DNA from 3 places in the Gordonia amicalis genome. Region 1 is predicted to be linked to each of the others. Evidence: predicted binding sites of a transcription regulator. Region 1 holds the regulator's gene; each other region holds the start of a gene.
The links. Region 1 encodes LexA, which represses DNA repair genes until DNA is damaged. Its sites were predicted from a motif close to CGAACANNTGTTCG; they were not measured.

Region 1 (2,174 bases):
TGATCTCGTCGACGACGGCCTCACGCGGCATCTCGGGGGCGACCCGCGAGGCGATCGTGCTCAGCGAGTCACCCGACCGAACGTGCACGACCTCGGTGCCGACCGCGGCAGGCGTGACCGACGCGGCGTAGTTCTGGCCGACGACCGCGATGACCCACACGGCCAGGGCGAGCGCGACGCCGGCGAGGACAGCGGTCGCCGTGCGGCGACGCCGGCGGATGACGGCCGCGGGAACCGTTTCGGCGGGAGGCGACGCCGGGACCACCGGTCCACGACCACGCATACCCACCGGCGACGCGCACTGGGTGGAGGCGACGCGGCGGACCCGGACCACCGATTCCGGCACCGGACGGTTGTCGACGGGCCGCCGGGCGTCTCCCCGACGTGTCGGGCGCGGACGCTCCAGGACGTCGCCGCGGACGGGACCGCCGTGCCGGGCGGGGTCGAGGTGGACGGGGTCGAGGTGGACGGGGTCGATGAGAGTGGCGGTGCGCATGGTGCCCTCCGTGTATCCGGTCGAACGGTGTTCGTGAGTGGGACCGCGTCGTCCCGATCGAACTGTTCGAATGTCGATCATCTGTTCGATGAACTGATGTTCGATTTGTAGCACGGCACTCCGACAATTGTCTCGCGACACGTCGAACAAATGTTTGATTCGGTCGGCGTTCTCGGCTAGGCTCGTCGACAGACAAGCGATCTACCAGCACGTTCGGAATCGAGAGGAACCCGATCATGAGCGATGACGGCGGTAAGCGCACCGGAGCGCGGGGCGCCGACGAGCCCGTCACCCCGGCGGACATGGCGGCGGCCGAGGCGTCGCTGACGCCGCGGCAGCGCGGAGTTCTCGAGGTGATCCGCAAATCCGTGCGAGAACGCGGTTACCCGCCGAGTATCCGCGAGATCGGTGACGAGGTGGGTCTCACCTCGACCTCCTCGGTCGCCCATCAGCTGCGGACCCTCGAACGCAAGGGCCTTCTCAAACGTGATGCCAACCGTCCGCGGGCGGTGAACATCGCGCCGAGCGAACCCCCGACGCCGACGTCGCCGACCGGCGGAGCACTACCCGAGCCCACTTTCGTACCGGTGCTCGGCCGGATCGCCGCAGGCGGGCCGATCCTCGCCGAGGAAGCCGTCGAGGACGTGTTCCCACTCCCCCGGGAGCTCGTCGGCGAGGGATCGCTGTTCCTGCTGAAGGTCGTCGGCGAGTCGATGATCGACGCCGCGATCTGCGACGGGGACTGGGTCGTCGTCCGCCAGCAGAACGTGGCCGACAACGGCGACATCGTGGCCGCGATGATCGACGGCGAGGCCACGGTCAAGACCTTCAAACGCCAGAAGGGTCATGTCTGGCTGATGCCGCACAACGAGTTGTTCGACCCGATCCCGGGCGACGAGGCCGTCATCCTCGGCAAGGTCGTCACCGTGATGCGGCGAGTCTGACCTCGTCGCTGTCAGTGTCGGCGCCACTGTCGAGTACCGCGGCGGCCGCCGCGCGAGCCGTAGCCGGATCGGTGGCGGCCAGCGCGGCGGCCGCCGCGTTTTCGCAGGTTGCCAGGGTGACCGCGCCGAGTTGGGCGCCGACCGCGGGCGCCGCGACGGGAGCGCTCGACAACGAGGTGACCCCGAGTCCGACCAGCACGCAGGCGAGATGCGGATCGGCCGCGGCCTCTCCGCAGACGCCCACCGGTTTCCCCTGATCACGTCCGGCCCGGGCGACCGTTGCGACGAGATGCAGCACGGCCGGCTGCCACGGATCGGTCAGCGATGCGAGCTCGGCGGACATTCGGTCAGCGGCCATCGTGTACTGCGTGAGGTCATTGGTGCCGATCGAGACGAAGTCCACCTCGGCCAGGATCGCCGGGGCCAGGATCGCCGCGGCGGGGACCTCGATCATCACACCGGCGACGAGTCCACGCTCGCGCACCTGCGCGGCGAATGCCGCAGCCTCGGCGGGTGAGGCGATCATCGGGGCCATGACCCACGGCTGCGCGTCGGCCTCCTGCGCCGCCCGGGCGATCGCGTCGAGCTGGCGCGCGCGGATCTCGGGGTGCGCCAAGGCGATTCGGTCGCCGCGCACACCGAGTGCCGGGTTGGCCTCGTCGGGATGGGTCACGAAGCGCAGCGGCTTGTCCGAGCCGGCGTCGAGGGTGCGGATGACCACCTTGCGGCCATCG
Region 2 (2,174 bases), 940 kb from region 1:
GTTCGATGGTCAGATCGACGTCGGCCAGGACCGTCCGCCCGTCGAACTCGCGGCCTGCTCCGGCGACCACAACCCTGTTCTCGTTACCGATGACCATCTGTCACCGACCTTCGAATCCGTTGCGCCAGGACAGGAACCGGCGTTCGAGCACACGCACGGCGATGTCGGTCAGCAGACCGAGGATCGCGTAGATGACCAGCACCAGGAAGATCTGGTCGGTGCGGAGGTATTCCTTCGCGTCGTTCATCAGGAAGCCGAGACCGACGGGCGTCGTCTGCATCTCCGCGACGACGAGCACCAGCCAGCCGATACCCAGCGCCTGGCGGAGGCCGACGAAGATCTGCGGCAGTGCACCGGGAAGGACGACGTATCGGATCAGCTCGAACCGTGTCAGTTCCAACGACTCCGCGGCCTCGATCAGTTTCTGGTCGACCCCACGGATGCCGGCGACGACATTGAGATAGATCGGGAAGATCGGCGCCACGATGATGAGTGCGATCTTGAACTCGTCGCCGATCCCGAACCAGATGATGAACACCGGCACCAGTGCGACAGCCGGCATCATGCGCAGTACCTGGACGGGCGCGTTGACCACATCCTCGGCGACCTTGAACAGTCCGGCGGCGGCACCCAGGACGGCACCGATGACGATACCGATGGCCAGGCCGATGGCCACTCGACGCCCGGAGGCGGCGAGGTGGGTCCACAGTTCACCGGTGCGAACGAGTTCCCAACCGGCGGTGACCACCTCGGTCGGCGCAGGCGTGGTGGCACCCAACCAGTCTCGTGCTCCGAGCTGCCAGACACCGACCACGAGGATCAGGCCGATGGACTGGCGCAGGACACGAATCGAATTGGTACGCAGGAGCGGGAGTCGGCGCGAGCGCGACGTGGACCGCACCGGCGTCGCCGCGGTCGCTGGTGCCGCGGGCACGGCACCGACGACACCCGGAGGCGTCGAGAGCTCGAGAGTCATGAGAGATCCGCCTGAGAAGTGGGCTGGCCAGGACGTTTCGGACGCTACTGACACGTCCCACCGTGAGGGACCCTTTGGCCCAGAGTGATTCAGAACACCCCACCGCCCGAACGACAGAGTGATCTGCGGTCATCATGCACCGAAGTCCCGCGCGTCCTAGCACGCCGTACCGACAATTCGCGACGGATAACTGATGATCGGTTTTCATTGCACGGCAACGCGATAGCGCGTACTGTCGAACATACATTCGCAGGGCGGACGGGGGTGTGCAGCATGTCCAGCAGTGAAGCCATCATCACTTCAGACGTGCCGCCGTCGCGGGCCACCGAACTCGTTCGCAGTCTGCACGCCCTCATTGATGGGATCCAGACTGTCGATCTGGCCTCGTGCACCGATTCCGAACTCGTGGAGGTCGCCGCGGAGACCGAACGTGCCGTCGCGCGACTGAGTTTCGCCGGGGACCGTCAGGTCGTCGAAGCCACCGAACGTGACCTACCCCGTAAGACCGGGCACCGCAGCGTCATCCAGTTCATGACCCACCGCCTCCGGATCGCCGAACCCATGCGGCGCCGCGACCAGATGTCGGCCACCGCAACCTTTCCCAGCCCTACCGGCGAACCACTCCCACCCCAGCACCCCACCCTGGCCGACGCCTTCGCCGACGGACATGTCGGCCCCGCCCATGTGCGTGCGGTCATCGACGTGCTCGACCAGATCCCGCACGCCGTCGACCACGACGTGAAGATCGCCGCCGAACGACAGATGACCGAAATCGCCGTCGACCACACCCCCGCCGACATCACCAACCTCGGCGCACGCCTGTTGGCCCACCTCGACCCCGACGGAACACTCGCCGACGACACCGACCGCAAACGCCGTCGCAAACTGTCGGTCAACCGGCAACGCGCCGACGGCACCGCCAAGATGTCCGCCGACCTCACACCCGAACTCCTCGCGCGGATCACCATGCTGCTCGCGGTCTGGGCCAAACCCGGCATGAACAACCCCGACGACCCCGAATCACCGCACGGGTCGATCGAGAATGCCGACCCCGAGATGGTCGAAGCCGCGGCCGCACGTGATGATCGCAGCGATGCGCAGCGCAACCACGACGCGTTCAACGCCTTGCTGAAGGCTGTGCTCGAGGACGGCCTGCTCGGCAAGAGTCACCGCGGGTTGCCGATACAGGTGATCGTCA
Region 3 (2,174 bases), 1.9 Mb from region 1:
CCCGACGCTACGACATCACCAACACGGTGCTGTCCTTCGGGCAGGATCGCGGGTGGCGCAAGAAGACACGCAAGGCGCTCGACCTGCGTCCGGGTGACATCGTGCTCGACCTCGCGGCCGGGACCGCGGTGTCGACGGTCGAACTGGCGTCGTCGGGTGCCCACTGTGTGGCCGCCGACTTCTCACTCGGCATGCTCAAGGCCGGCGCCCACCGCGACGTGCCCAAGGTCGCGGCCGACGCGCTCTCGCTCCCGTTCGCCGACGACTCCTTCGACGCGGCCACCATCTCCTTCGGGCTGCGCAACGTCAACGATGTCCCGACTGCGCTCGCCGAGCTGCGTCGTGTGCTGAAACCCGGTGGGCGACTGGTGGTCTGCGAGTTCTCCACGCCGACGTTCAAGCCGTTCCGCACCGTGTACATGGAGTACCTGATGAAGGCGCTGCCGGCGGTGGCGACGAAGGTGTCGAGCAGCCCGGACGCGTATGTCTACCTGGCCGAATCGATCCGGGCCTGGCCCGACCAGTTCGCGCTGGGCGACCTGATCCGCGACGCCGGCTTCGACCAGGTGCGCTGGCAGAACATGACCGGCGGGATCGCGGCGATCCACTCCGCCCGGGCCTGACGTCCCCGACGCCACTTCGAAAACGACGTCGCATGCGACCTCGATCCGGTCCGGCGACGTCAGCTGGCGTCGCAGATCCCGAATCGGTGTCGCATGCGACTTCGGTTGTGGGGCAACGAGGTAGGAGTGCGTGCAGTCCGATCGGTGGGTAGCGAGCTGGCGAGGAACCCTTCGCTACCGTGGTAGCGAGCTTGCGTGCGGTCTTTCTGTTCCTTGAGTAGCGAGCTTGCGAGCAACTCTCCGCTCTCTGAGGCGAGTTTGCGAGGAACCTTCCGCTCCTTGGGTAGCGAGTTTGCGAGCGGTCTTTCTGTTCCTTGAGTAGCGAGCTTGCGAGCGTATCGAAAGGCCCCTCTACCAGACACCACCGACAAGTCCGGAAATGAATCTGATCCTCGATACTCGTTGCGAGGCAGCCGAATTGCGCCTACAGTCGAGTTATCGAACACGTATTCGAGTCGACGTCTCCAGGGGGTGACCACATGACCGATCACGCACTGCGCGATGACACCACCACACCGCCACCCTCGGGTCCCGCCGTGTTGGTCGGCCAGATCCACACCCTCATCGATCAGCTGCAGACAGTGAACCTGACCGGGTGTTCGGATGCCGAACTGGTCGATGTCGCGGTAGAGACCGAACGGGCGATCGCGCGACTGACTTTCGCCGGCGATCGTCAGATCGTGGAAGCCACCGAACGTGATCTGCCGCGCAAGACCGGGCATCGCAGCATCATCCAGTTCATGACCCACCGCCTGCGGATGGCCAATCCCGGTAAACGTCTCGAACAAACCCGGGCCACCGCATCGTTTCCTGATCTGACCACCGGTGAACCCCTCGCACCCGCACATCCGGCGCTGGCCGAGGCGTTCGCCGCCGGGCGAGTCGGGTCCGCGCACGTGCACGCGGTGCTCGACGTGCTCGACCAGATTCCGCACGCCGTCGCCCATGATGTGCAGGTCGCGGCCGAACAGCAGATGGCCGAGATCGCGGTCGAGCACACCCCGGCCGACATCACCCACCTCGGCGCCCGACTCCTGGGCCATCTCGACCCGGACGGCACCCTCGCCGATGATGCGGATCGGCAACGTCGCCGCAACTTCTGGCTCAACCGGCAACGTGCCGACGGGACCGCGAAACTCAACGGCACCCTCACCCCCGAGTTGGTGGCGCGGTTGGAGATGATGCTGGCCGTGTGGGCGAAACCCGGCATGAACAACCCGCATGATGCTGAATCCCCGTGCGGGTCGATCGAGGACGCCGACCCCGACCAGCTGGCAGCCGCGGCCGAGCGTGATGACCGCAGCCCGGCGCAGTTGAACCATGACGCGTTCAACGCGCTACTCAAAGCAGTGTTCGACGACGGCATGCTCGGCACCAGTCACCGCGGACTGCCGGAGCAGTTGATCGTCAAAGCTGACCTCAATGATCTGATCCGTGAAGCCGGGGTGGCGACGACGGCGACCGGCACGTTGATCCCGATCCCGGATCTGATCAAGCTGGCCGCTGATGCGCAACCGTGGTTGGCGGTGTTCGAAGATGCCACCGCGGTCC

Region 2: IHQ52_RS12635 (DUF222 domain-containing protein) is a predicted target of LexA. The motif match lies at 1,213-1,226, and genes of this name have one in related genera.
Region 3: IHQ52_RS08210 (HNH endonuclease signature motif containing protein) is a predicted target of LexA. The motif match lies at 1,063-1,076, and genes of this name have one in related genera.

The regions. Positions count from the first base shown of each region.
Region 1 covers NZ_CP091855.1:3,687,378-3,689,551, forward strand. The annotation lists gene IHQ52_RS16830 (LysM peptidoglycan-binding domain-containing protein) at 1-496, opposite strand, end outside; gene lexA (transcriptional repressor LexA) at 733-1,440, shown strand; gene IHQ52_RS16840 (phosphoenolpyruvate--protein phosphotransferase) at 1,418-2,174, opposite strand, start outside.
Region 2 covers NZ_CP091855.1:2,743,631-2,745,804, reverse strand. The annotation lists gene IHQ52_RS12645 (ABC transporter ATP-binding protein) at 1-97, opposite strand, end outside; gene IHQ52_RS12640 (ABC transporter permease) at 101-976, opposite strand; gene IHQ52_RS12635 (DUF222 domain-containing protein) at 1,250-2,174, shown strand, end outside.
Region 3 covers NZ_CP091855.1:1,784,956-1,787,129, forward strand. The annotation lists gene IHQ52_RS08205 (demethylmenaquinone methyltransferase) at 1-623, shown strand, start outside; gene IHQ52_RS08210 (HNH endonuclease signature motif containing protein) at 1,103-2,174, shown strand, end outside.